One region of the Streptomyces sp. NPDC007095 genome, then DNA from elsewhere that is predicted to be linked to it. Evidence: riboswitches for the same ligand, from Rfam matches in the RefSeq annotation. Region 1 holds a riboswitch; each other region holds the start of a gene.
What was found. Region 1 has a riboswitch for thiamine pyrophosphate ahead of ABZ656_RS10410 (cytosine permease). Riboswitches for the same ligand answer to the same signal wherever they lie in the genome.

Region 1 (9,457 bases):
TGCCCAGATCACCATTCCCCCTCTCGTCGACAACGCAAGCGTCAGGGGGTGTCTGAGTGATGAAAGGTCAACCAACTGACAAGGAGGCGGAGTTGGCAACGGCGCCCCGCCCTGCCGCCGGGGCGCGGGGCACAGGGCGCACGGCGCACGGCGCACGGCGCAGGACACGCGCGAGGAGGCGGTGTCGCGAGTGCGGCCGGTACGGCCAGTACGACGAGGCCACCCGACGGCAGCGCGGCGGCTGCACCGCGACTGCCGCACGGGACCTGGGCGCGGTGAGCGACCCCGTCCAACGGGTCTTCCTCGATGGCGCCCCGAGGGTACGGCTACACCCCGGACGTCACTTCGGCGGAGCCGACGAGGGCAGGCGCTTGAGCCACCGGGTGGCGAGTGGGCAGGCGAGCGTCGCGGCCAGGATCCCCGCCAGGGTGGTGACACGGTGCGTGCAGTCGGGAAGCAACCGGCCGACGGGTTCGAAGACCAGCGCCTGCACGACCACGAAGGCGGCGGTGGCCGCGAAGAAGCCCCCGGCCGACTCCTTGGTCCACCGCCGCCCCTCCGACGTAGCGATTGCGGACCCCGCCTCCGGGGGTGGCGCGAACGGGTCGGTCACGCTCCCGTTGCACCGGTCACCGATCGGCACGACAAGACGCACGATCGACGGCACCACCCAGTGCCGTCGGACGGACGTACGTACGACGGCTGCACGTGTGGCAGTCCGCGCGGGGCGGCCACACGGGGCGGCCACAGGGGCGCCCTCATCTGCGGGTCTCGGGCCCCCAGTACTCCGGACCGACACCGCGCCAGTCGATGAGGGGGGACACCGCCGCGGTCACGGGGTCCACGTCAAGACCCGCGCGTCGCAGGAATTCGGACAGGTCCTCCAGGTTGTAGGCCAACCCGAGGTTCTCGCCGTGCACTCGGACTCGGCGGCCACCGGTGTCACTCGGCGGAGCCACGATGACAGGCAACGGTTCAGACATGGATCCAGCCTCGCCTCTCCGGTCCCGGCCTGCATCCCGGCCCTGGAAGTGTGGGTACGTCATACCCGAATTCAAGCACGTGTTCGATTTTCAGCGCACGACCACCCGCCACTCGTGCGACGTTCAGCGGTGGACGGCCCTGATCGGCGCCCGGTCGACCGCTGCGGCCACCCTCCCGCACGAAGCAGGAGCACCCCCTCGTTCGCGATGTCTTCCCGGACCTCGTCGCCGAACTGTGGCCACCCTCCTGGAGGAGGAGGGGGAAAGCGAGCCGGCCATCTGCGTGCGGGATGTCCGCCTGGCGGGTGAGTGCGACTGCGGTGACGACTTCCGCCAGAGCATCCGGACGGCAGATCATCCGCAGGGGAAGCCGTTCGGCCCGGGCCATCGGCGTGTACCGCTCACGCCCTCGAAAGGCATGCTGATCCTGGACGTCGCGGACGGCCGGATCATGTACATCGAGATCATTGATCGACCGCCCATGCACCGCCGGACGGCCCGGTCCTGACCGAAGCGGCCGGGCGTCGCCGAGCAGCCGGTGGTCACACCCCGGCGTCGGGAGCCTCGATGATCTTGCCGTTCTCGTCGATGGTGTGGGTGCTCCAGTAGGTGTCCCACTTGTCGCCGACGTGCTGGGGGACCTTCCCTTCGGGATAGCGGACGTACCCCTTCGGCGGCTCGTCACCGTTGGACACGCAGGTGCTGCCGGTGCCGCCCACCGCCATGACCGGGTACTCGCCACCACCGCAGCTCGCGTCCTCGGTGGAGCAGCCGGTCAGCATCGCGAGGGTCACGCAGGCCAGCGCGAGGCCCAGTGCGGACCGGGCCGGGCCACTGCTGATCACGGACGACGGGCGGTGAACTCGGCTTGCCATACCCACGATGACTCCCTTTGGACGGCTTGTGGGACCAGCCTGCGCGAGGCAAGGAAGTCGATCATGAGTACGCGTACTCGGATGCGGTGGGCCGTCCTACCCGATTCCGCGTAGGCACGGGGCGGCCGACCCCGCCCGACCGAGCCGCCCTCAGTCCCGGTCGGCGATTCGGTTGAGCCACTCCTCCATGAGGCCGCGTTCCGGCGCCGTCAGGGCGTCGGTCTGCGGGAGTACGGCCCGGAGGGTGACGGCGGCAGCCACGGGCCCGGGTGCGGGCGCGGCAGGGGCGTCCGTGGCGATCGCCGCGATGACCGCCTCGCGGGCGGTGCGGGACAGCTCCGGGTCGCGGCGGTCTTCGGGGGTGGCGATGAGCGTGAGCGTCGTACCGCAGCCGGCCGCGTGGACGAGGTCCGCGGCGCGGTCCTCGGGGACGCGCAGCCGGCCCGCCTCGGCGACGCGCCGTATGTGCCCGGCGAGGACCCCGAAGGCGGCGAGCGCCGCGGGCGAGGGTGCGCCGGGGCGGTACCGGCCGTACATCAGGGTGTACAGCGCAGGGTTGGCCAGGCCGAGGCCGACGTGCAGATCCCAGCCGGCGCGAAGGTCCTCGACCGGGTCATCGGTGGGTTTCCGGGCGGTCTTGCTGGTCAGGTACGCGGTGAAGCCGTGGGCGACGACCGCGTCGAGCAGGCCCTCTTTGTCGCCGAAGAGCCGGTAGATGGCCGGCGGCTGCACGCCCGCCGCGGCGCTCACCGCCCGGGTGGAGACCGCGTCCGGCCCGCCTTCGGCCAGCAGCCGGGCGGCGGCCACGACGATGCGTTCACGGTGCCCGTCCGCCGCGGTGACGTCCTCACTCTCCATGATTCCGACGATAACAGAATCCTGTTACCGATGTGAGTTTCCAGTGGTACCGTCATCGCGTTATCGATGGAAACAGGGAAGAGGTTGTCATGATCATCGTCACCGGCGCCAATGGCGCACTCGGCCGGCTGATCACCGAGCGGCTGCTGGAGCGCGTCCCCTCCGAGCGGATCGGCGTCAGTGTGCGCGACCCGCAGAAGGCACGGGAGCTCGAAGACCGGGGCGTGCGCGTCCGCCAGGGCGATTTCGGCGACCCCGCTGGCCTCGCGGACGCCTTCGAGGGCGCCCAGCAGGTCCTCGTCGTGTCGACGGACAGCACCGGCGTGGACGCCGTCCACCACCACCGCACCGCCATCGAGGCCGCGGCGGCAGCCGGAGCCGAGCGCATCCTCTACACCAGCCACATGGGCGCGGACCCGTCCTCCCCCTTCGCTCCGATGCGCGACCACGCCGCCACCGAGGCGGCGCTCCGGGAGTCCGGGGTCTTCTTCACCTCGCTGCGCAACGGCTTCTACGCCTCCTCAGCCGTGATGCTGCTGGGCCACGCGCTCGAGACGGGCGAGCTGGCCGCGCCGGAGGACGGACCGGTCGCCTGGACCGCCCACGCCGACCTCGCCGAGGCTGCGGCGCTCGCACTCACCGGCGGGGGCCTCGACGGGACGACACCCGCGCTCACCGGCCCCGAGTCGCTCGACCTGGCGGATATCGCGGCGATCGCCGCGCGGCTCACGGGCCGCGAAGTCCGCCGGGTGGTCGTCTCCGACGCCGACTACCGCGCGAGCCTGCTCGCCCGCGGTCTGCCCGAGGCCGGCGCCGACCTGCTTCTCGGCCTGTTCGCCGCGAGCCGGCAGGGACAGTTCGCTCCGGTCGACCCCACGCTGGGCCGCCTGCTCGACCGCCCCACGACGGCCTTGGCGGACGTCCTGAAGACAACGATCACGCCGACCGGCTGACGTCCGGGTTCCCCGTCGGTCGCAGCGGACGACGGCCTCGTCCGCCGTGCGGACGGACCCGCGGCGTTCAGGCGCGCGTCCGCCAGCCGTGGTCGACCGGTCCGAGGCCCGAGCCCAGGGCGAATCCCGCCGCGATCGCGCCGGTGACGTACTCCTTCGCCAGCCGCACCGCCTCCGGCACCGCCCGCCCCTGCGCCAGCCCCACCGCGATGGCCGAGGCCAGGGTGCAACCGGTGCCGTGCGTATGGCGGTTGTCGTGGCGCGGGGCCCGGAACCAGTGCTGTTCGGTGCCGTCGGTCAGCAGGTCGACGGCCTCGCCGGGCAGGTGGCCGCCCTTCACCAGGACCCAGCGGGGCCCGTACGACAGCAGTTGTTCCGCGGCCCGGCACATGTCCCGCTCACCGGTGGCCTTGATCCCGGTCAGCTCGGCGGTCTCGTCGAGATTCGGGGTGGCCACCGTCGCCAGCGGCAGCAGAGCGGTCCGTACGGCGTCCAGCGCGTCGTCCGCCAGCAGCCGGTCGCCGTGCTTGGAGACGCTCACCGGGTCCACCACCACGGGCGCGCCGACGTCCGAGAGCAGTTCGGCCACGGTCTCGACGAGCAGGGGCGAGGCGAGCATGCCGGTCTTCACGGCCTGCACACCGATGTCGTCCACGACGCTGCGGTACTGCGCGCGCACCGCCTCGGCGGGAAGCTCCCAGGCTCCCTGTACGCCGAGGGAGTTCTGCGCGGTGACGGCGGTGAGCACGCTCATCCCGTGCGCGCCCAGCGCGAGCATGGTCTTCAGGTCGGCCTGGATGCCGGCGCCGCCCCCGGAGTCCGATCCGGCGATGGTCAGGACGCGGGGCGGGGCGGTCGGCTTGTTCGCGGGCATGGTGGGTGTCACTCCGTACGAAGGGGGTGAGGGGGCGGGGTCAGCGGCGCAGGCGCAGCGGGACATAGACCAGCAGGGCCGCGACGAACGCCACCCCGTAGGCGGTGTCGGCGCCGTGCAGGGCATGCGCGACGGGGCCGACGTACAGGCTGGTGCTCATGAACGGCACCGCGGCGGCGAAGGCGGCGACGAACGCCACGAGCGCGGGCCACCACGGACGCGGGCGGGCGCTCTCGTCGGCCAGGTCGACGGGTGCGCCGCCGCGGGCCCTGGCCCGGGCGAGCCAGTCGACGGCGACGATCGCGACGAACCCGGGAATCCAGTAGCCGACGAACAGCAGGACGTTCTGGAAGCGGGCCGTGGTGTCGGCGGCGTGCATCCACAGCACGAGCGGGAAGCCCAGGACGGCGGCCAGCGCCGCGGCGGCCGGGCGCGGCAGCCGTACGCCCATGGTCTGCAGGGCGAGCGAGCCGCTGTAGTCGTTCATGGCGTTGCTGCTCAGTGCGGCGAGCGCCACGGCGAGCAGGCCGAACGCGCCGAGGGCGCCCCCGCCGAGCAGGGTGTCGACGCCGCGGGCGGTCTGGTCGGTGAAGACGGCTGCGCCCCACAGTCCGAGCGCCTGGACGGCCACGAAGGACACGCTGACGCCGGCCAGGGTGTACCAGAACATGCGCGGGCGGGACGCCGTGCGCGGCAGATAGCGGCTGAAGTCGCTCGCGTACGGGGCCCACGACAGCGCAAGGCTGAGCGCGATGGTGCAGGTCAGGACGAAGGCCCCGGCCCGGTCGGCGCCATGGGCGGTTGCGGCGGGGGTGGTGTGGGCGCCGCTCAGGAGCTTCACGGTCAGGGCCACGAACGCGGCGGCGAGGGCGAAGGTCATCACGGTCTGGAGCCGGTGGATCGCCTCGTAGCCGAGGACGCCGAGCGCCCCCTGCGCCGCCATCATGACGAGCACACCCAGCCAGAACGGCCAGCCGCACAGCTGGGCCAGCGCGTCCCCGCCGAAGAGGCCGATCAGCGCGTCCCAGGCGATGGACGACAGCCACTGCAGGGCGCCGGGGACGACCACGGCCCGGCCGAACGCGAGGCGGGCGAGCGGCAGCTGTCCGGCGCCGGTCTGGCTCCCCCAGGTGCCGAGGTACGCGGTCGGAACCGCCCCCAGGAGGGTGCCCAGCACGACGGCGGCGAGCGCGGTGGAGAAGTCCAGGCCGAGCGCGATGCCGACGGTGCCGGTGAACACGCCGGTCATGGTCAGGTTGGGGGCGAACCACACGGTGAACAGACGGCCGGGGCCGCCGTAGCGGTGGTCCTCCGGGACCGGGGCGATTCCGCGCGCCTCGACGTGCAGATCCCCAGGGGCGGTGGGCATCCGCCCGTCGAATACGCCCTGCGGGCCTCCGACGGCCACCTCAGCGCGAGCGTTACGGGCATACGGCAACGACATGAGACATCCCTCCGCCAGTCCTAACTGGTTCAGGTTCGACGGGTGTGATCTCAGCCCTCGTGCGGGGCACCCCGTGTCCGGTTCGGCGGTCAGGATAGCCCGGCGGGCGCGGTATGCCCCAGGGGGAGGGGTCCGCACGGCACCGCTGCTACGCGTCGGCGCTCGGCTCCCTGCCCTCGTACGCCGCCGTCAGCAGCGCCAGCACACCGTCCACGGTGACCTCGCGCGGGTTCGGATACGTCTGTGCGACGGCCTGTTCGGCGGCCACCGCCAGGTCGGTCTTCTTGAGACCGAGTTCGGCGAGGCTCCGGGGAGCACCGAGGTCCCCGGCCAGCGCCCGCAGGGCATGGGGGACGTCGTCGGTGCAGCCCAGGGCCCGCGAGAGCGCGGTGATCGCCCGGGGCGCGGCGGGCGCGTTGAAAGCGAGGGCGTACGGGAGGACCACCGTGTGCGTCTCGGCGTGCGGCAGGCCGAAGGTGCCGCCGAGAACGTGGCACAGCTTGTGGTGCAGGCCCATGGTGGTGGCGCCGAGACAGGCGCCGCAGAGCCAGGCGCCGTACAGGGCCCGGCCGCGCGCGTCGAGGTCGCCTGGGGCGGCGGCCACCAGCGGCAGGGCCCCTGTCATCGCCCGTACGCCCTCCTCGGCCATGAGCGAGACGAGGGGCGAGGCGTCGGGCGCGTAGAGGGCCTCGACGGCGTGGGCGAGCGCGTTGACGCCGCTGGTGACGGTGAGGGGCACGGGGAGCGAGAGGGTGAGCTCGGGGTCGTAGACGACGCTGCGGGGCTGGACGGCGAGGTCGCGTCCGGTGCGCTTGGCGCCGTGCTCGGTGAGTCCCCAGACCGGGGTCATCTCGGAGCCGGAGTAGGTGGAGGGCACGGCGATCAGGGGCAGGCCGGTGCGCAGCGCGATCGCCTTGCCGAGGCCGATCGCCGAGCCACCGCCGACCGCGACACACCCGTCGGCGCCTGCCGCGCGCGCCGCCTCGACGGCCCGGTCGGCGACCTCTACGGGTACGTGCATCCGGGCCTCGGCGTGCAGCCCCGCGCAGGCGTCGCCCAGGGCGTCCGCGACCGCGCGTGCCGTGTCCTCGCCCCTGCCGCCGCAGACCACCAGCACCCTGCGCAGCCCGAGCCGGGCGGCCTCGTCGGGGGTCGCGGAGACGGCGGCGCCGGGCCGGAAGACGATCCGCGCGGGCTGGGTCTCGTACGAGAAGTCGAGCGGGGTGTTCATGTCGGTCATGGTGCTCGTTCCGGTTCCAGTACGAGGTCGAAGCGGGCGTGGCGGAAGGGGTTCGGGACGCCGAACTCCCCCGCCAGGGACGGGTCGTCGGTCTCCGTGAAGTCCTGGACCAGGCTCTTCTTGACCGCGAACACCGCGTCGGAGTCGAGGTAGTCGCTGCCCGCGACGAAGATGTGCGTGGTGACCGGGGCGTGGCCCTCGGCCGAGGCGATGAAGTGGATGTGGGCGGGGCGGTAGGGGTGCCGGGCCGTGGCGCGCAGCAGTTCACCGACCGGGCCGTCGGTGGGGATCGGGTACGGGCTCGGTACGCAGGTGCGGAACCAGAAGCGGCCCTCGGCGTCGGCCGTGAACAGTCCCCGCCCGTTGCCGGCCGGCTGGACGTCCGGCTGCTGGACGTCGTAGTAGCCCTCGGAGTCGGCCTGCCACACGTCGAGGACCGCGCCCGGCAGCGGGGTGCCGCCCTTGCCCAGTACCCGGCCGCTGACCACGCACGGCTCACCCCTGCCCACCAGGTCGAGGTTCGCGCCGAGTGCGCGGATCGGCGATCTGGTCAGGTGGAACGGGCCGAGGACCGTCGACTCGGTGGCACCCGGGTCGCGGTGGCCGCCCAGCGTCTCCACGAGCATCGAGACACCGAGCACGTCCGACAGCAGGATGAACTCCTGGCGGGTGTCGGTGCACTGCTGTCCGGTCGCGGTCAGGAATCCGATCGCGCGTTCCCATTCCGCCATCGTCGGCTCCGTCTCGCGCACGAAGTCGTGCAGATGACGGGTGAGCGCGCCGAGCAGTTCACGCAGACGCGGATCGGCCGTGCCCCGGAGGCTGTCGACGACGGCGTCGGTGATGCCGTGCGTGAAGTCGGTCGCGGCATCGGCCGTCGTCGAACGGTTCGGTTCGTCTGTCATGCCGCTCCTCGTGGTGCTATCGGGACTGGTCGCCGTCGGTGCCCGGGTCCACGAAGTGGAAGCCGGGCTCGGGAAACCTGGCGAACGCCCGGTGGGGCACGGACGAGGTGTAGGCACCCGCGAGGGAGAACACCACACGGTCGCCGGCCCGCAGCCCCGGCGCCCGGACGTGCCGGACCAGGACGTCCCTGGAGGTGCTCAACTGGCCGGTGAGCGTGACCCGTTCACGGCGTACCACGGGCCGCGGCCAGGAGTAGGGCCACACGTCCACTTCGAGTACGGACCAGGGCTGGTCGGGCCACGGCTGGTCGGGCCTCCTGGACGCCGACGTGCGCAGGTTCACCGCGCCACCGCGGACGACGGCGAAGTCCTCGTGTGCGCCGTGCTCGACATCCAGCACCTCGCTCGCGTACCAGCCGCAGTACGCGGTCAGCGCGCGACCGGGCTCGATACTCAGGGTCAGTTCCGGGTGGGCGGCGACGAGTCGGGCGAGTCCCTCGCCGTACGACTGCCAGTCGAAACGGCGTTCGGGGTGCTCGTAGTCCACCGCCATGCCGCCCCCGACGTTCACCTCGGGGAGGCGCAGGCCGTGCCGCGCGGCGAGTTCACCGGTCCAGGCGACGACGCTCTCGGCCACCGCGAGGTGTTCGGGGGCGTGCAGGCCGTTGGCCAAGTGGGCGTACACGCCGCGCAGTTCGAGGTTCGGGTAGCTGCCGTCGGTGAGCAGGCCGACGATCGTGTCCGCCTGTGCCGGGTCGAGGCCGGAGGTCCTGCGGTTCCGGCCGCCGTCGGCGAACAGATGGCCGGCCACCGGGAGGTTGAAGCGCGGCAGGACCGCCACCCGGCCGGCCGCAGCGTGCCGCTGGGCCAGCCCGGCCAGCATGTACAGCTCGTACTCGCTCTCCACGAGGAAGCGTGTCACGCCCCGCTCCAGCGCGTCCAGGAGCTCCGTCGGGGTCTTGTCCTGGCCGCCGAAGGCCAGTGGGTGGTCCGGCGCCGCCCGGGTGACGTGGGCCAGTTCGCTGTCGGTGGAGACCTTGTAGCCGTCGACGTACGGGGCGAGCGCGGTCAGGATCTCCGGTTCCCGGTTGGCCTGGGTCGCGTAGTACAGCTCGACGCGCTCGGGCAGCGCGGCCCGCACCGACGCGGCGTGTGCGCGCAGTGCCGCCAAGTCGTACACGTAGGCGGGAAGTTCCGTGGGCGGCAGGGTCAGGATGCGATCGCGCACCGCGAGTGAGGGTGTGTTCATGGGACACTCCGGGTCGTATGGCGCAGGATACCGTCGGCACGCGACGAGGGCGGCGGACGGGGACCGGAGGAGCGGC
Region 2 (9,457 bases), on a different contig from region 1:
CCTGGCGGAGGGCAATATCGCGCGGGCCGTCAAGGGTGAGAAGATCGGCACACTCGTGGGTGACCAAAGCGGCCGGGCCTGACCGGGACCGACCTCGGCCGGGGACAAGCCCGGGCCGAGGACGGACCCTGACCGGGGGATGGACAATGTCCTGCCGGTCCGGAACCGTGCAGGAATAAGACGCGACGCAGCCGGCCGCCACCCCGACGAGGAGCAGCTGCCGGGCCTACTCAAGACACGCAGGAGCAAGTGGTGATCGAAGAGACCCTCCTCGAGGCCGAGGAGAAGATGGAGAAGGCCGTCGTGGTCGCCAAGGAGGACTTCGCCGCGATCCGCACCGGCCGTGCGCACCCGGCGATGTTCAACAAGATCGTGGCCGACTACTACGGCGCGCTGACGCCGATCAACCAGCTGGCCTCGTTCTCGGTGCCGGAGCCGCGCATGGCCGTGGTGACCCCGTTCGACAAGAGCGCGATGCGCAACATCGAGCAGGCGATCCGCGACTCCGACCTGGGCGTCAACCCGAGCAACGACGGCAACATCATCCGGGTGGTGTTCCCCGAGTTGACCGAGGAGCGCCGCAAGGACTACATCAAGGTCGCCAAGACCAAGGGCGAGGACGCCAAGGTGTCCATCCGCTCGGTCCGCCGCAAGGCCAAGGACGCCATCGACAAGCTGATCAAGGACGGCGAGGTCGGCGAGGACGAGGGCCGCCGCGCGGAGAAGGAGCTCGACGACACCACCGCGAAGTACGTCGCACAGGTGGACGAGCTCCTGAAGCACAAGGAAGCGGAGCTGCTCGAGGTCTGATGAACGACTCTTCCTGGGGGGCGCCGCCACAAGCCGGGTACTGGGGGCCGTCCGAGCAGGGGCCTGTCCAGGGGGCAGCCCCGGCGGGTCCCGCATACGATGCGCATAACGCGCAGCAGACTCGCCCCATGCCCATCGTGCCCGACGTACCCGCACACGGCGGAGACCAGGATGACGACCGGGGGGCCGCTCGGCTGAGTGGCCCCCTGTTCCGCGACGACACCCCGTCGGCGGGATCCCTCGGGGCCCCGTCGCAGAAGCCGCAGGAGCCCATGCCCAGCCCCGTCCCACAGCCCGCCCCCGCACGGCAGAAGAAGAGTGCGGGACGCGATCTGGGTGCCGCGATAGGGGTCGGCGTCGGGCTCGGTGCGGTGATCGTCGCGTCGTTGTTCGTCGTCAAGGCCGTGTTCGTCGGGGTCATAGCGGTCGCCGTGGTGGTGGGCCTGTGGGAGCTCACGTCACGGCTCGAGGAACGCAAGGGCATCAAGGCGCCGCTCGTCCCGCTGGCGGTGGGCGGTGCGGCGATGGTCGTCTCCGGTTACGTCCGGGGCGCCGAGGGCGCATGGGTGGCGATGGCGCTCACCGCGCTGGCGGTCCTGGTCTGGCGGATGACGGAACCGCCCGAGGGCTATCTCAAGGACGTCACGGCGGGCGTCTTCGCGGCCTTCTACGTGCCGTTCCTGGCGACGTTCGTGGCCATGATGCTGACCGCCGACGACGGTCCGCGCCGCGTCCTGACGTTCCTGCTGCTGACGGTCGTCAGCGACACGGGCGCGTACGCGATCGGCTGGCGCTTCGGCAAGCACAAGCTGGCGCCGCGCATCAGCCCCGGCAAGACCCGTGAGGGCCTGTTCGGAGCGGTCACCTTCGCGATGGTCGGGGGCGCGCTGTGCATGCAGTACCTGATCGAGGACGGCACGTGGTGGCAGGGGCTGATCCTGGGCTTCGCGGTCGCGGCCACCGCCACGCTCGGCGACCTCGGCGAGTCCATGATCAAGCGGGACCTGGGCATCAAGGACATGGGCACCCTGCTACCGGGCCACGGCGGCATCATGGACCGGCTGGACTCGCTGCTGCCGACGGCGCCGGTGGTCTGGCTGCTGCTGGTGCTCTTCGTGGGATCCGGCTGACCTGCGCACATGATCGTGAGGGGCTCGTCGTCCACCGGGCGGCGGGCCCCTTTTCGCAGCGTGGCCGACGGGTCGGCGTCAGTGGTGGCCCAGTCCACCGCTGCCGAACGACCCGCTCCCGCCGTCGTGCCAGCGCTCTCGCTTCTGCGACGGGCTCGTGCGGGTCGACATGTGGGTCAGCTCGTACGGGGTGAGAGCGTGCTGGCCCTTGGCCACCTTGGGTATCTCGGCGGTCTCCCGGATCTCCCGCATCTCGCGGACCGGGCCGCCCTGCGGCATGTGCGGTTGTTCCTCGGCGCGCGGCAGACGCGGTGCGCGGGTCCGCATACGGCAGCTCAGCCAGAAGCTGCCGGCCAGGAGCGTGATGAGTGCCACGGCGATCAGGAACAGCGCGAGGCTGATCAGACCGCTGGGCTCCGCCAAATACATCGATGCAGTGCTCATATCAGGCAAATACCCGCAAATTACCCATCGAACCGGCCACTCCGACCGCACCCCGACCGCACCGAACGCCGACGGGGCCGTCGACGATCACCCCGGAAACTCGGGTCGCGGGTCACCCAATCGATCCGCGACACCGATATGGCCATGCCTAAGCCCGGAGAACTGGTATCCCCTCCGGTGCGCAAGCTCGCTACCAGCGGTTTTTCCTACCGTAGGGAGTCATGCTCCGCTCTTGGGCCGTCATGGGGCCGTCGTGCGTCGGCCGCATCGAACTTCCAAGGGGCTCAGCGGCGGCCTCGCCGGTCCTCGTAGTTGACGAAGTAGCCCACAACAACGAGCACGCCGAAAATCCCCAGGCCGAAGGTGCCGAGGATCGTCCAGATCCCCTTGCCGTCCAACGCGGAGCGCACCCCACCGGCGAGCCCGCCGACGGCCATGCAGAAGCCGAAGACGAGCATCTGCGAACTTCGGGGCCTCAGCCAGTGCCGCAGGTCCGGGCGGCGGCGACCGCGCGTGGGCGGGCCTGCGGAGTGCGTCATTGGTACCTCACCTTTCCCGGTTCCCCCGGGGCGTCCACATGGGTGTCGCCCGGCCCCTTGGGCGTGTAGGAGAAGTCGATCCCCGTCGCGACCACGGCGACCGGCGCGCCGAAATCTTCTCCCCGAACTTGCCGATCGAGTCGATGAACGTGCGGCGATGGTGTTTCCCGGTTACGTCACTCAGGAGCGCGCCCTTGGCGAACCTTGGTGAGTTGCCACAGGCCCCAGGAGCAGGTCGAGTCCGCTTCCGCCGCCCGGCCGATGATCGCATCGTCCCACCGCTGCAGTCGGCGGCAGACGACTGGGCAGCCCGACGCCCCGCAGGAGCGCACCTGACGTGGAGAAGTTCTGACGATCAGGTCCGCGCCACCGGGCGACGTTCCGCCGGGATCCATGGGCACGCTGTCCAGTCAGTCACCTTCAAGGACGCGACGCTCAGCGGCGGCAGGATCACCTTCAAATCCCGCCGTCCCGACAGTGAAGTACCAGGTCAGGGGCCTGATCCGCTTAGCGGATCGAGCCCCTGAACGGTTCCCGACGTCTTGGCGGCATGGGACTGAGGCGCCGGTGAGCGGCCTGGTCGACGGCACCCCCGCCGCGGGTGAAGAGCTCCGAGAGAAGGCGGCGGCTGTCAGAATGCCGCGGACTTCCCGCCGAAGCGCAATCCCAAAGGGCGCCGTCAGCGTACTGAGATAGAGAGCCTCAACCTGGGGGTACGCCCGGGTCGGCTGGTTCCCGTGCAGCGGGGATCTTGGCTGCAAGACGTGATCCTCGTATGTACGAGGCGATGCTGCGACCGCGCCGCTCCTCCCTCGCGGCTGTGGCTATCCGTCTCGTCCCGCTGAGAGTTCCGCGAGACGATGGAAGGAAAGGTGTATCCATCATGCGAGCACAACGCGCGAGGCGTCTCGCCGCGGTGTCCGCGGCCGGCATTCTGATGGCCGGCGGCGCTGCGATCGGAGCAGCAGGCACGGCCACAGCGGCAGCCCCTGCCGTGCAGACTCATGTGACCACCAACTCGTGCGGCGACCGCGGTGACTGGGGCGGAGGCTGCTTCGATCACCGCTTCGACCACAACGGGTTCCGCTTCGATCACCGCTTCGACCACAACGGGTTCCGCTTCGATCACCGCTTCGACGACCACGGGTTCTTCTTCAACCGCGGAGGCGTCCTGATCTTCGTGCTTTAGTACTCCCTTCGAGTCCCCGGCCAGGCCATCTCATGCCAATGACCTGATGCGCACGAACGCGGCCGAGGTCGGGTCGGGTTCTTGCCCTGACCTGGTTGGGGCGAAGAGGTCGTGGTCTCAATCGGGGTCTCAATCGCCGCAGATTCCAGGTCGGTCCGTCGACATCCGTCGAGGTCCGGCAGGTCTTCTGACCAGGCATGCGAGCCTCGATGCGAACGTCAGCGGACGCCCCCGGACCGAGATCGGACGACTCGTGATGCGTAGATCATGGGGGACGCCGTTCGCGAGTGCCGGCGGTTAGTCGCGTGCGGGACAGATGACTGGATCAGTCGAGGATCCCGAGCTCGCTGTCCGGTCGGCAGTGGGAGCAGGCGTCGACTCCTCCGGTGATGGCTCGCAGGGCCTGGTCGCGTGGGATGCCCCGCACGCGTCCGCCGGCCATGTGGCAGCCGCCGACGTGCACCGCTACGGGGGACTTGCCGCTGCCTATGCCCACTTCGAGCAGCCAGTCAGGAATCGGCGGCAGTACCTGCTGGCCGTGTCGACGCTCGGCCTCCCGCTGTTCGATGTCGGCAATGTGTCGCTGTACCCGCGTAAGAGAGAGGATCAGCCACGTTTCCAACGTACGGAGCCTCGGTAGGTCGGGCGGCAGATCATCGTTCACGTGTTCGATTCTAGGGCTGCGCTCTCTCGCGAGCACCTCGCAGCCTGAGGGCCCCTTCTTCCGGGTGAGCGCGCGAGACGGAGACGGGGCGCCCACCCGCGCGGACGTGTTCCATAAGGTCGCCGGGCCGTCCCCGGGCCGTTCGAGGAAAGCCCAGGACGACCAGGGACGACGCACGACGACCACCCTGCACGGCTCGCGGCCCAGGTCACGCAATTCGATCTGCGACACTGGTATGGCCATGCCTAAGCCCGGAGAACTCACATTCGTCGCCCCCCGCGGAGCCAAGAAGCCGCCGCGGCACCTCGCCGACCTCACGCCAGCCGAGCGCAAAGAGGCGGTTGCCGCGATCGGTGAGAAGCCGTTTCGCGCCAAGCAGCTCTCGCAGCACTACTTCGCGCGGTTCGCGCACGACCCCGTGGAGTGGACGGACATCCCGGCCGCCGCGCGCGGCAAGCTTCAGGAGGCGCTGCTTCCCGAGCTGATGACGGTCGTGCGGCATCTGTCGACCGACCAGGACACCACCCGCAAGACCCTGTGGCGCCTGTTCGACGGCACGCTCGTAGAGTCCGTGCTGATGCGCTACCCGGACCGGGTGACCATGTGCATCAGCTCGCAGGCGGGCTGCGGGATGAACTGCCCGTTCTGCGCCACCGGACAGGCCGGGCTGGACCGGAATCTGTCCACGGGCGAGATCGTGCACCAGATCGTGGACGGGATGCGGGCCCTCCGGGACGGCGAGATCCCGGGCGGTCCGGCGCGGCTGAGCAACATCGTCTTCATGGGCATGGGCGAGCCGCTCGCCAACTACAAGCGGGTCGTGGGCGCCATCCGCGCGCTCACCGACCCCGAGCCGGACGGGCTCGGGCTCTCGCAGCGCGGGATCACCGTGTCGACGGTCGGGCTGGTGCCCGCCATCCACCGGTTCTCCGACGAGGGCTTCAAGTGCCGTCTCGCCATCTCGCTGCACGCCCCTGACGACGAGCTGCGCGACACCCTCGTCCCCGTCAACACGCGGTGGAAGGTGCGCGAGGTGCTCGACGCAGGCTGGGAGTACGCGGCCAAGTCCGGGCGCCGGCTGTCCATCGAGTACGCCCTCATCCGGGACATCAACGACCAGGCATGGCGTGGTGACAGGCTCGGGCGGCTGCTCAAGGGCAAGCCCGTGCACGTCAACCTCATCCCGCTGAACCCGACGCCGGGTTCGAAGTGGACCGCCTCGCGGCCCGAGGACGAGAAGGCGTTCGTCGAGGCGATCGCGGCTCACGGGGTGCCGGTGACCGTCCGGGACACCCGTGGCCAGGAGATCGACGGGGCATGCGGACAGCTGGCCGCGACCGAGCGATAGTCTGATCGGCGGCAGTGCCCGGCGGCGCCTTTTCTGCCAGCTGGTGCCGGCCACTGTCAGTCAGTGCAATTCCATATTCCGACATCTTCATATTCCGACAGGGGAGCGCCACAGCGCTGAGAGTGCGGTAGCCGGAGCAACCGGTGGGCCGCAGACCCTCTGAACCTTGCCCAGGTCATTCTGGGTAGGAAGTTCGGGCATCACTCAAGCTGTTGCGCCCTGCCCGGGAACCTTCCGAGGATCCCGGGCAGGGCCGCGTCTCTTCCTGGTCATCCCAGGAGGAATTCAGTGATCACCAAGAGGACGACCACGGCCATCGCCATCGGGCTGGGCCTCGTCACGCTGTCCGCGTGCGGGTCCTCCGACAGCGGCGGCGCCGGGGACTCCAAGACCGTCACGCTCGTCAGCCACGATTCGTGGGCCGTGTCGAAGAGCGTGCTGCAGGACTTCGAGAAGCAGTCCGGGTACAAGGTCAGGGTCCTCAAGGACGGCGACGCCGGGCAGGCCGTCAACAAGGCCATCCTCACCAAGGACAACCCGCAGGGCGACGTCTTCTTCGGCGTCGACAACACACTGCTGTCCCGTGCGCTCGACAACGGGCTGTTCCAGTCGTACGAGGCCAAGGGCTCCGACCAGATCGTCCAGCAGTACCGGATCGACCAGGACAAGCACCGGGTCACGCCCATCGACTCCGGTGACATCTGCGTCAACTACGACAAGGCCTACTTCAGCAAGCACAAGCTGGCCCCGCCCGCCTCGTTCGACGACCTGATCAAGCCCGCGTACAAGAACCTCCTCGTCACCGAGAACGCGTCCACGTCCTCGCCCGGCCTCGGCTTCCTGCTCGGGACCGCCGCGAAGTACGGGGACGACGGGTGGCAGGACTACTGGAAGAAGCTCAGGGCCAACGGCGTGAAGGTGGTCGACGGCTGGGAGCAGGCCTACAACGACGAATTCTCCGGGTCCGCGGGCGGCAAGAAGGCCAAGGCCGACCGGCCCCTGGTCGTCTCGTACGCCTCCTCCCCGCCCGCCGAGGTGATCTACGCGGACCCGAAGCCGAAGACCGCGCCGACCGGGGTCGCGAGCGGCACCTGCTTCCGCCAGATCGAGTACGCGGGGCTGCTGAGCAACGCGAAGAACACGAAGGGCGGCAAGGCGCTTCTCGACTTCCTCATCGGCGTCAAGTTCCAGGACGACATGCCGCTGAACATGTTCGTGTACCCGGTCCGCGAGACCGCCCAGGTGCCCGAGGAGTTCGTGAAGTTCGGCCCGCAGGCCAAGGACCCCGAGACCCTGGCGCCCGCCAAGATCGCCGACAACCGTGACCAGTGGGTCAAGTCGTGGACCTCGCTCGTACTGAAGTAGCGCCTCGAAGGAGCCGCAAGGAGAGCGCGACGCGGATCGGGCTGATGGCCCTGCCCGTCGCGTTCTTCGCCGTCTTCTTCGCCTACCCCGTCGCCGCGATCGTCGCCCGCGGCCTCAAGACCGACGGGGTCTGGCGGTTCGGACGGATCGGTGAGGTGCTCGCTCAGTCCGACATCCGGCACGTCCTGTGGTTCACCACCTGGCAGGCGCTCGCCTCCACGGCGCTCACGCTGCTGATCGCGCTCCCCGGCGCGTATGTCTTCGCGCGCTTCGACTTCAGGGGCAAGCAGGTGCTGCGAGCGGTGGTGACGGTCCCGTTCGTGCTGCCGACGGTCGTGGTAGGTACGGCGTTCCTGGCCCTGGTGGGCCGGGGCGGACTCCTCGACCAGCTGTGGGGCGTACGGCTGGACACCACCGTCTGGGCGATTCTGCTCGCGCACGTCTTCTTCAACTACGCGGTGGTCGTACGGACCGTCGGCGGGCTCTGGTCGCAGCTCGACCCGCGTCAGGAGGAGGCCGCGCGGATGCTGGGTGCCTCCCGGTTCGCGGCCTGGCGCAAGGTGACGCTGCCGGCGCTGAGCCCGGCCGTGGCCGCCGCAGCGCTGATGGTCTTCCTCTTCACCTTCACCTCGTTCGGTGTGGTGCAGATCCTCGGCGGGCCGACCTTCTCCACCCTGGAGGTCGAGATCTACCGGCAGACCTCGGAGATCTTCGACCTCGCGACCGCGGCGGTGCTGACGATCGTCCAGTTCGTGGCGGTCGGCGCGATCCTCGCCGTGCACGCCTGGACCGTACGCCGCCGGGAGACCGCCCTGCGCCTGGTGGCTCCGGAGGTGACCGTGCGCCGACCCCGCGGGGCCGGTCAGTGGGCGCTGCTGGGCGGGGTCCTGGCGAGCATCCTCGTTCTCCTCGTCCTGCCGCTCGGGGTACTGGTCCAGCGGTCCCTGGACGCACCCGGCGGCTACGGATTCGCGTACTACAAGGCGTTGACCTCGGCCGACAGCGGCATCTTCCTGGTGGCGCCGATCGCGGCGATCGGCAACTCGCTGGAGTACGCGCTCGCCGCCACCGCCGTCGCCGTCGTGATCGGCGGCCTGGCGGCCGCCGCGCTCACCCTCCCCCAGTCTCGGCTTCGCTCGACCGGGAGGACCCCCATGACCGGGCGTCTCGTACGGGGTTTCGACGCGCTGCTGATGCTGCCGCTCGGCGTGTCCGCCGTGACCGTGGGGTTCGGCTTCCTGATCGCGCTCGACGAACCGCCGCTGGATCTGCGTTCCTCCTGGATCCTGGTGCCGCTCGCGCAGGCGCTGGTGGGCGTCCCCTTCGTCGTACGCACCATGCTGCCGGTGCTGCGGGCGGTGGACGGACGGCTCCGGGAGGCCGCCGCCGTCCTCGGAGCGTCGCCCTGGCGGGTGTGGCGAGAGGTCGACCTGCCGATGGTGCGGCGGGCGCTGCTGATCGCGGCCGGGTTCGCCTTCGCCGTGTCGCTGGGCGAGTTCGGGGCGACGGTCTTCATCGCGCGGCCCGACAACCCGACCCTGCCGGTTGCCGTGGCCCGGCTGCTCGGGCGTGCGGGTGACCTCAACTACGGCCAGGCGATGGCCCTTTCAACGATCTTGATGGTGGTGTGCGCGGTGGCCCTGTTGCTGTTGGAGCGCATCCGCACCGACCGGACGGGGGAGTTCTGATGGCGCGACTCGCGAAGCAAGCGACAGAGGCGACAGAGGCGACAGAGGCGGCGGAGGCGGCGGAGGCGGCGGAGGCGACAGAGCTGGCGCGGGAGACGCGGTGGACGCGGGAGACGCGGGAGCGGATGCCGACGGAGCATCCCAGCGCGCAGAACGCCCTGCTGAGGGTCGAGGCCGCGACCGTACGCTTCGGCGGTCGGCCGGTACTCGACGCCGTCGGCCTCGACGTCGCCGAGCACGAGATCGTGTGTGTGCTCGGACCGAGCGGCAGCGGCAAGTC
Region 3 (9,457 bases), on a different contig from region 1:
CGACGGCAAAACGACGGGGTAGGCGATGCGCGAGTCGGTACAGGCAGAGGTCATGATGAGCTTCCTCGTTTCGGAGGAGCTCTCTTTCCGCATTCCGGTGGAGCTGCGATACGAGACCTGTGATCCCTACGCCGTGCGGCTGACCTTCCACTTGCCCGGCGACGCGCCCGTGACCTGGGCGTTCGGGCGGGAGTTGCTGATCGACGGCGTGGGACGGCCGTGCGGTGACGGGGATGTGCACATCGCGCCCGCCGACCCGGAGGCGTTCGGCGAGGTGCTGATCCGGCTCCAGGTCGGCGGCGACCACGCGCTGTTCCGGTCCGGGGCGGCGCCGCTCGTGGCCTTCCTCGACCGCACGGACAAGCTGGTGCCGCTGGGGCAGGAGCGTTCCCTCGCGGACTTCGACGCACACCTCGACGAGGCGCTGGACCGCATCCTGGCGGAGGAGCAGAGCGCGGGCTGAGGCCCCCAGTCCCCCAAGTGGAGTGCGCTTCCTCACCGGTGACGCGGGCGTGGGGAGGCTTCAGCGCTTGCGGCGACGGCCCTTCCCGCCGCGTGCCGGCGCCCTGCTATCGACAGGCCCCGTGGCGGCGGCCGCGACTGCCGGGCGGTCCGCGGAGACCACCAGGGCGGCCAGCAGCGTGGTCACCGGCACAGAGGCGACCAGGCCGATCGAGCCGACCAGGGTGCGCACGATCTCTTCGGCGACAAGTTCGCTGTTGGCGACCGTGCCCACACTGCTCTGCGCGATCGAGAAGAGCAGCAGCAGGGGCAGCGCTGCACCCGCGTACGCCAGGACGAGTGTGTTGACGACCGATGCGATGTGGTCACGGCCGATCCGGATGCCCGCGCGGTACAGATCGCGCCAGCCCATCGTCGGGCTGGCCTCGTGCAGTTCCCAGACCGCCGACGTCTGCGTCACCGTCACATCGTCGAGCACACCGAGCGAACCGATGATGACGCCCGCGAGCAGCAGACCGCTCATGTCGATGGACGGATACAGGCCATGGATCAGACCGGTGTTGTCGTCCGTGTTGCCGGTCAGCGCCGCCCAGCCGATGAACTCCGAGCCGAGGATGCCGATCAGCACCAGGGAGAGCAGGGTGCCGAGCACCGCCACCGATGTACGGGCCGAGAGGCCGTGGCACATGTAGAGCGCGATCAGCATGATGGCGCTCGCCCCGACCACGGCCACGACCAGCGGATTCGAGCCCTGCAGGATCGCGGGCAGGATGAAGAAGGTCAGGATCACGAAGCTGATGGCCAGTGCGACCAGCGCCATGACACCGCGCATCCGGCCCACCACCACGACGGCCAGCGCGAAGATCCCGGCGAGCAGCGCCATCGGGAACTTCCGGTTCACATCGGTGACCGAGTACTGCAGGTCCCTGGGCGCGGAGGGCTCGTACGCGGCCACGACCTTCTCGCCCTCGTGCAACTGCCGTGACTGGTCGGGCTGGATGATCTCCGTGAACGTACGGCCCTTGTCCTTGCCGGTGTCGATCCGGATCGTCGCCTTTTTGCAGTCGCCCGTCGCCTGTTGCTGCGCGGAGGAGCCCTCGGCGGTGGATGTGTCGCCGCTCGGGGTCTCCCCCGACGCGTTCACGGACTTGCAGCTGACCTTGTCGACCTTGGTGACCGTGGCCTGCTGGGTCTGCCGGTCGAAGCCGACGCCGGTGCGCTCGTGGGACGGGGCGCCACCGGGCCAGAGCACCGCGAGACCCACAACGACCGCGGCGGCGAAGGGGATCAGAATGGCCGCGATGACCTTGCGCAGATGCTTGGAGACGGGCGTGGCGGGCCCATGGCTGTGACTGTGCGAGTGCCCAGACCCGTGCTCGTCCCCAGGCCCATGTCCATTCCCAGGCCCGTCCCCAGACCCATGTCCGTGTCCGTCCCCGGGGCCGTGCCCGTGTCCCGCACCCGGTCCGTGCCCATGCCCGCCCCCCGGACCGAGGCCACTGCCCGGCCCGCGTCCGTGGCCGTCTCCGGGACCAGGTCCATAGCCGTCTCCGGGACCGCGTCGGCGCGGCGGCTCGGACGGCGGGAACGGGGGCTGCTGCGTTGTGGTCACCGACCGATCATCGCAAGAACGGTGATGGCCCTCTGTTCACCGCGCCAGATATGACGCTAGCGTGGAGTCACCTTTGCACACGCGGGAGCTCGGAGCACCGGGCTGAGAGGGCGCTGACCTTCGTCTTAGCGATGTTTCACGTGGAACGAGTGATGTTTCACAAGGGACGTCTGCAGACGGAATCCGCTGCGTCGACCGCCGAACCTGTTACCGGGTAATGCCGGCGTAGGGAGTAGGTCTCATGACCAACAAGGACGTACGCACGCCTGCCTCCAGCCAGATCGGCGAGGCGCCTGCCCCGCCCGAGGGCGAACAGCCACGGGAGGCCGGGAAGTCCATCGGCTGGCACAAGGGATACGTCGGGGGTTCGCGCCCCGATCTGCGGGTGCCGGTCCGTCAAGTGCATCTCACCAACGGGCAGTCCGTCACGCTGTACGACACCTCCGGCCCGTACACCGATCCGGTCGTCGACACCGACGTACGCAGGGGCCTCGCGCCGCTGCGCGAGAACTGGATCATCGCCCGCGGTGACACCGAGGAGTATGCGGGCCGTCCCGTCCGTCCCGAGGACGACGGAATCAAGCACACCGCTCCGCGCGGGGGCCTGCGCAACCTCGACGCGGTCTTCCCGGGGCGGCCGCGCCAGCCACGTCGAGGCCGTTCCGGAGAGGCGGTCACGCAGCTCGCGTACGCCCGGCGGGGCGAGATCACGCCCGAGATGGAGTTCGTGGCGGTCCGCGAGAACGTCGACCCCGAGGTCGTACGCGAGGAGATCGCCGCCGGTCGCGCGGTGCTGCCCGCGAACGTCAACCACCCGGAGATCGAACCGATGATCATCGGCAAGCGGTTCCTGGTGAAGGTCAACGCCAACATCGGCAACTCCGCCGTCACCTCCTCCATCGAGGAGGAGGTCGAGAAGATGACCTGGGCCACCCGCTGGGGCGCGGACACGGTCATGGACCTGTCCACCGGCCGCAATATCCACACCACGCGGGAATGGGTTCTGCGCAACTCCCCCGTCCCCATCGGCACGGTGCCGCTCTACCAGGCTCTGGAGAAGGTGGACGGCCGCGCCGAGGAGCTGACCTGGGAGATCTACAAGGACACGGTCATCGAGCAGGCCGAGCAGGGCGTGGACTACATGACGGTCCACGCGGGCGTGCGGCTGCCGTACGTGCCGCTCACCGCGAACCGCAAGACCGGCATCGTCTCGCGCGGCGGCTCGATCATGGCGGCCTGGTGCCTCGCGCACCACAAGGAATCGTTCCTCTACGAGAACTTCGAGGAACTCTGCGAGATCCTCGCGGCGTACGACGTCACGTACTCGCTCGGCGACGGGCTGCGGCCCGGGTCGATCGCGGACGCCAACGACGCGGCTCAGTTCGCGGAGTTGAGGACGCTCGGGGAACTCAACACGATCGCGAAGCGTTTTCATGTACAGACGATGATCGAGGGCCCGGGACATGTCCCGATGCACAAGATCAAGGAGAACATCGACCTTCAGCAGGAGATCTGTGATGAAGCTCCGTTCTATACGCTCGGCCCGCTGACGACGGACGTCGCGCCGGCGTACGACCACATCACCTCCGGCATCGGTGCCGCGATGATCGCCTGGTGGGGCACGGCCATGCTCTGCTATGTCACGCCCAAGGAGCACTTGGGCCTGCCCAATCGTGACGACGTCAAGACCGGCGTCATCACCTACAAGATCGCCGCCCACGCAGCCGACCTCGCCAAGGGGCACCCAGGTGCGCAGGAATGGGACGACGCGCTGTCCGACGCCCGCTTCGAGTTCCGGTGGGAGGACCAGTTCAACCTGGCCCTCGACCCGGAGACGGCACGGGAGTTCCACGACGAGACCCTGCCGGCCGAACCCGCCAAGACGGCGCACTTCTGCTCCATGTGCGGCCCGAAGTTCTGCAGCATGAAGATTAGCCAAAGCATCACAGAGCAGTTCGGTGGTACGGCGGCTGCTGGGGCGACGGCGGAGGAGGTTGCCGAGGGGATGCTCCAGAAGTCGAAGGAGTTCGCGGCGAGCGGGAACAGGGTGTACCTGCCCTTGGCCGACTGAACGTGACGAGGGGGGGCAGGCCGTCGGGCCTGCCCCCCCTCGCTACCTACTTGCCCTTGGGCTTGTGCTTGGTCTTGTCGACCAGCTTCCAGCCCTGGCCCGCCTTGGGAGTCGGCGGCAGGGGCTTGCCCTGTACGGCGGTCACTTCGCTACCGCCTCCAACCGGACGGTACTGCCCGGAGTCGGGGGCCGGGGTGCCAGGGTTGATCTTCTTTGCGGCCATGATGATCACCCACCCTTCAAGCTGGACACGAGCCTGAAGAGCCGTGAGGCTTCATCAAGAAGCCGACTCCATGTAGGGTCAACAGGCGCCTCGAAACTCATATAGAGCCCAGCTCAGGCGGGTGCCGACCCCAACTCGGTGCATTCGGGCTGGGGTTTTTCGCGCTGCGGGTGATCGCACCGTGTCTGTCGTCAAAAAACCTGCATCAACCACAACTTGTGGGTTTGTCAGCTCCACTTGCCACTACATGTTGTGCCTGTCGGCTGCTGCGGGGTGCGACTTTTCGAGATAGGTGATACCTGATCTTGGTGGTTGGCACCACCCTGAGAAACGCCGAATCCGTACCGGATTTCTGCTGTGCCCGTTCCTGCGGCCCGCACGGCGCTAGCGTTGGGTTCCATGATCGTATGGCTCAACGGCACCCACGGCGCAGGCAAGACGACGACCAGTGCACTCGTGCAGCAGCTGATCCCGGATTCACGGGTGTTCGACGCCGAGAAAGTCGGCGAGACACTCATGGACATCACGCCGGGGCTGCCCGCGACGGACAACTTCCAGCACTGGCCGCCATGGCGGCCGCTCGTAGTCGAGACCGCCCGATGCGTACTCGACTACACCGGCGGCACTCTGGTGATGCCCATGACCGTCCTGGTCGAGGAGTACTGGCGCGAGATCAGCACGGGCCTCGCCCAACATGCCATCCCGGTACGGCACTTCGTCCTCCACGCTGACCAAGACACCCTCCGTGGACGCATCGCGGGCGACACTGTTCTTGGCCCCAACTCCCCGTTCCGTCTCCAATACCTTGAGCCCTACGCCGAGGCGGCCCGAACATGGCTACATGGCGAGGCCGAGGTCATCGACACCACGCACCTCACACCCGCCCAGGCCGCCCTGCAGATCGCAGAGGCCGTCAAGGGTTGAGGTCCACCCGCCAGGGGCCCAGCTCAGCCCAGCACCGCGGTGTCGTCTGCCCCGAAAAGTCGCACGGGGCAGTAGACCGGCCTGCGCAGCGAGATGGTCAATGCTTAGCCTAGAACGGGAGCTCAGGCTGAGTGGTGCCTCGCTTGATGGTCATGATCCGTTCGTGGAAGTCGCGTGAGGCGGCCTCGCGGGGATACCGAGAGCGGAGTTCCTTGTCCAACTCGTCGGCGACTAAAAGCAGGGAGGGGAGCGACTTGCGGTCGGCTGCAAGGGCTGTAGTGCCCATGCCTATGGCCTCTTCTATGTCCCCGGTACGGGCTGCGGCGACTCCGAGCGTGAGGCGGGCCTCTGCGGCGCGCATGGGAGAGACCTCGGTCCCGTCGGGGCCCGTGCTGATGCGGATCACGGACCGGGCGTGGGCGGCGGCGCGTTCGTCGTCTCCCAGTAGGCGGTACGCGTCCATCTCGTAGAAGTCCCACTTGTCCGGATCGATGATGAAGTGGTGTTCGGGGTGGTCCGGGCGGGGTAGGCGGTCCAGCCGTGCGCGGCCGGCGTCCAGGGAATCGCGGACCAGGCGGGCGTCTCCCATGCGGGCGGCGGCGCGTGCCTTGTGCGCGTAGAGCTGCACGCCGACGGAATGAGTCTGGTCGGCGGAGTGTCCGGCTTCGACGGCGCGGAGCATGTCGTCCCAGCGGCTTTGGGTGAGGGCGAACCAGGCTTCGATCTCCCAAGCCCATGCCTTGATCTCTCCGTGTCCGGTTTCATCGCCGATCCGGAGCGCTGCGGCTTTGCTGAGGTTGGCGGCCTCTCGCTGGCCCCGGTCGTACTGAACGCAGGCATTCAGGAGAAACAGCCAGCCGGTATCAACGAGAAGCTCCCGATGCTGGCGCAGGGTCATGCGGCCTTCGAGTTGCTTGGTGACGTACTGCAAGCCGTTCCGGGTGCGCTGGTGGAGATAGTCAGCGTCGGCGTAGGGATAGGCGCGGGCCAACTGGTCGATGCCCTGCTCGATCGACTCCAGGGCCGCGCTGTTGATGCTGGACATCTCGGTACGCCGTAGCAACTCGGCGACGTCCCACAGTCCCGCACCACCCTGGGCAAGCAGGGCGCTGGGGTCATCCGGCACCGAGATGGTTGCCCCTTGCTCCAGTTCCCACGGACGTGGAGCCAGTCCCGCAAGGTGGCCCGGAATGCGCAGTCCATCCACCACTTCAAGAATCTTGCGGTGCTGCGTGATCCGAGGGCGAACGCCCTTGCCGTCGGTCTCCGGCCGGGCCATCTTGCCGATGTGCTCGCGCTTGTAGCCGATCGCCTCGGCGATCTTGGCGTAGCTGACCTTGCCGTGGAGCCGGGCGAGTCTGAAGACCTCGCCGAAGTCGTGATTGGCGATCGCTGAACGCACGTCCGCGCGTTCCAGCACGTGCGGCGGCAACGCGGCCGGTGTCGGAGCAGCTTCGGTCATTTCACTTCCCCAATGTGACTGACCTGACCTGATGTTCCTTCTGTGTCCGTCTCGCGAGTGTACCCACGAGGGGGGTCCCCAAGAGGGGGGAGCGACGGCCGGTACAAGGGGTGCACCCTCTGTCCACCCTGCCGGGAACGCCCCGGCAGACGTGACCAGAGACGGGCGGCTGTGGGCATGGATGCGAGAAGAGCAGAGCAGCACGAGCACGTGGTGAGCGAGCTGGATGCGTTCGCTCACTGGTACGTGGCGCCTGATCCGTCTTCGGCCGGGCATTTCTTGACGCTGACGCTCTTTGCCGAGTTCCCCGACACGCTTCGCGTTGCGCGCAACATGACGGCCACGTTCCTTGAGGGGGCGGGTGCGGATGCGTCCGTGGATGATGCCCGGCTGATCGTCTCGGAACTCGTCGGCAACGTGGTGAACCATGCGGTGCCGGACCGCTGCTTGGCTCATCCCGGTGGAACTCGGCGCATCGATGTGACCTTCAAGTTGTGGCCGAAGTGGCTGTTTGTCGGGGTCACCGATGAGGACTCGACACCTCCTCTGCTTCCGCTGGGAGACACGTTCTCTCCGGGCCTGCTGGGGGAGTTGGCGGAGGCGGTGTTACCCGACAGCGGCCGGGGGCTGCTGATCGTTCAGCGCTTGGCAGCGGCGGTCTGGTGGACGCCGGAGGAGCCGGGCGGCAAGACCGTGTGGTGTCGGTTCGACCTCGACGGCGAAACCGGAGACAGGCAGCTTTGACGATCTCCGAGCCGTCGCGCCCTCGTCGCTCCCCGGCGATCGGGAGTGGGCGGCGGCTCGGGGCCGGAGCCATCCCTCCGGCCAACGGGGCGCGGTCTCCTGGGCTTGATCCGCCGGGTTCCCCACCCGGCTCCTAGGGGGCCGCGCTTCACAACCTCATACCGAGACCGGACCACCCCCGCGCCTGGCAGCTACCGGGGTGGTCCGGAGAGGGACTCAGCGGTCCCCGGTGCCTGATGGTACCGGGGCCGCTGCGCTGCGCATCTGCCCTGGGACAAAGAGAGTTGACGTTCCGTTACCTAGATCAGGGCAGAGGTGGGCAAGGTGACTGGCTCGGGCGAGGACTGGCTGAGCGACGGTCTGGACGTCGCGGGTGCGGACTGCGGTCTGTGGGTGTCCGGCGCCGACTACATGTCGGGCTGGCGCGGTGCGCGGGAGGCGGCGGACCGGCTGAACCGGGCGCTGCTCGGTGCGGGGTTCGAGCTGTCGCAGGTGCGGGCGGTGGCCTCGACGAACGAGGACGGGCGCGGGGTCGTACGGGTTGCGGGTTGGCCGGACGCGGTGGAGCGGCTCGCCGTGCTCCTGGAGGTGGTCACCTCGGGCGGCGACGGCGGTACAGCATGAGGCGCCTCTTCGCTGGTGAGTGGCGCGCGTGGGCACGTCGGCCGTCGACCCCCAGCCCCGCGGGCCCCGACCCACGCTGTCCGGTCGACGCCTCGACTCTTTGGGTGTGCTGCGGTCAGGGGCGCCCGGCGACCGGACGGGACCGGCGGCCACGCCGCACGCCCGGCCGGGGCGGCCGGGCGGCCCGGCGCGCCGCAGGCGCGCCCTTGAGGAAGTGAAGGCTGTTTCGACCGATGCCAGTTGCCGGTCAGCCCCGGGCACGCCGCGTGGGCTCTTTGTCGGCGGTGATCCGGTAGGCGAGTTCGGCGCGGTCCGCCCCGACGCGGAGCTCTTCGAGAATCAGCGGGCGGCCACTGGTGCCGTGCGTGACGCGGCTCAGGTGCAGGATCGGTGTCGCGTCCGGGAGCTGGAGGGCGGTCCGTTCGTCGGGGAGGGGCATGCGGGCGCGGACCGTCTCCGACCACCACAGCTTGTGTCCGGCCTGGGTGAGCAGCCAGTAGACCGACGTGGGGCGCTGGTCCGGGGCCTCGGCAAGCAACGGGATTTCCTCGGCCACCTCGAACGGGATCAACGTCCGGTGCATCGCCCGGGTGCCGCTGGCGGGATCGGTGAGCAGCCGGTCGCAGCCGAAGAGAGCTTCTTCCACGCTGAGTTCGAGGAGCTGGCCGGTGGCCGTCGTGGTGTGCGAGCGGTACGGGGTGGGCTCTTCGGCCTCGTCCCAGACGGCGCCGTCGGGCATCACGAACCGCCCCTCCGCCGTGCGGCTCACGCGGCGGTCGAGGGTGACGGAGGGCTGTCCGTCGGAGCGTACGAAGCTGCCCTTGCCGTGCCGGACCTCGATCAGGCCTTCGGCTCGCAGGGCGGCTACGGCGTTGCGGACGGTGGGGCGGGAGACCTTGTAGCGCTCGATGAGCTGGGCCTCGGAGGGCAGCGGGGCGCCGGGGGCGAACTCGCCCTTCAGGATCGCTTCCCGGATCGCGGCGGCGACCTGCTGGTAGAGGGCTCCGGGGCGTTGGATCTCCGTCATCTCGGCACCTTCGGGTTGAGGTCGTAGGCACGTCGCACGCGCGACATCACTCGTCAGCATAAGTAGTTGCTTCCTCGCCGTACAGAGCCGCATAGTCATCACTCGTAAGGACAAGTGACGTCTGAATATGTCAGACGTCCCGACTGGCCAAGGAGGCCACGCAATGCAGTCCATTCCCGTGGACACGGCACGACTGGGCGTACTGCGGTGCGCCATCACACCTGAAGCCAAGATCAGTAACTTCGAGACACAGGAGGTGAAGAAGGACCGGGACGGCAACACGATCTACACCGTGGCCGTCACGGTGC

Region 2: another riboswitch for thiamine pyrophosphate. It lies ahead of ABZ656_RS28585 (thiamine ABC transporter substrate-binding protein); the one in region 1 lies ahead of ABZ656_RS10410 (cytosine permease).
Region 3: another riboswitch for thiamine pyrophosphate. It lies ahead of thiC (phosphomethylpyrimidine synthase ThiC); the one in region 1 lies ahead of ABZ656_RS10410 (cytosine permease).

The regions. Positions count from the first base shown of each region.
Region 1 is NZ_JBEYFS010000022.1:489-9,945, reverse strand. Features, by position in the region: gene ABZ656_RS10440 (hypothetical protein) at 341-613, opposite strand; gene ABZ656_RS10435 (hypothetical protein) at 759-983, opposite strand; gene ABZ656_RS10430 (hypothetical protein) at 1,526-1,858, opposite strand; gene ABZ656_RS10425 (helix-turn-helix domain-containing protein) at 2,009-2,716, opposite strand; gene ABZ656_RS10420 (NAD(P)H-binding protein) at 2,806-3,669, shown strand; gene thiD (bifunctional hydroxymethylpyrimidine kinase/phosphomethylpyrimidine kinase) at 3,737-4,543, opposite strand; gene ABZ656_RS10410 (cytosine permease) at 4,584-5,987, opposite strand; TPP riboswitch at 5,977-6,071, opposite strand; gene ABZ656_RS10405 (maleylacetate reductase) at 6,136-7,218, opposite strand; gene ABZ656_RS10400 (intradiol ring-cleavage dioxygenase) at 7,224-8,132, opposite strand; gene ABZ656_RS10395 (alanine racemase) at 8,149-9,381, opposite strand.
Region 2 is NZ_JBEYFS010000092.1:16,332-25,788, forward strand. Features, by position in the region: gene pyrH (UMP kinase) at 1-82, shown strand, start outside; gene frr (ribosome recycling factor) at 253-810, shown strand; gene ABZ656_RS28555 (phosphatidate cytidylyltransferase) at 810-1,940, shown strand; gene ABZ656_RS28560 (DUF6479 family protein) at 2,019-2,384, opposite strand; gene ABZ656_RS28565 (hypothetical protein) at 2,669-2,923, opposite strand; gene ABZ656_RS28570 (hypothetical protein) at 3,807-4,112, shown strand; gene ABZ656_RS28575 (DUF6233 domain-containing protein) at 4,438-4,776, opposite strand; gene rlmN (23S rRNA (adenine(2503)-C(2))-methyltransferase RlmN) at 5,018-6,124, shown strand; TPP riboswitch at 6,214-6,333, shown strand; gene ABZ656_RS28585 (thiamine ABC transporter substrate-binding protein) at 6,416-7,489, shown strand; gene ABZ656_RS28590 (iron ABC transporter permease) at 7,534-9,177, shown strand; gene ABZ656_RS28595 (ABC transporter ATP-binding protein) at 9,303-9,457, shown strand, end outside.
Region 3 is NZ_JBEYFS010000004.1:42,217-51,673, reverse strand. Features, by position in the region: gene ABZ656_RS02640 (SsgA family sporulation/cell division regulator) at 26-463, shown strand; gene ABZ656_RS02635 (YibE/F family protein) at 524-2,074, opposite strand; TPP riboswitch at 2,146-2,323, shown strand; gene thiC (phosphomethylpyrimidine synthase ThiC) at 2,316-4,145, shown strand; gene ABZ656_RS02625 (hypothetical protein) at 4,192-4,368, opposite strand; gene ABZ656_RS02620 (ATP-binding protein) at 4,768-5,292, shown strand; gene ABZ656_RS02615 (tetratricopeptide repeat protein) at 5,402-6,712, opposite strand; gene ABZ656_RS02610 (ATP-binding protein) at 6,932-7,498, shown strand; gene ABZ656_RS02605 (hypothetical protein) at 7,823-8,122, shown strand; gene ABZ656_RS02600 (GntR family transcriptional regulator) at 8,370-9,149, opposite strand; gene ABZ656_RS02595 (hypothetical protein) at 9,313-9,457, shown strand, end outside.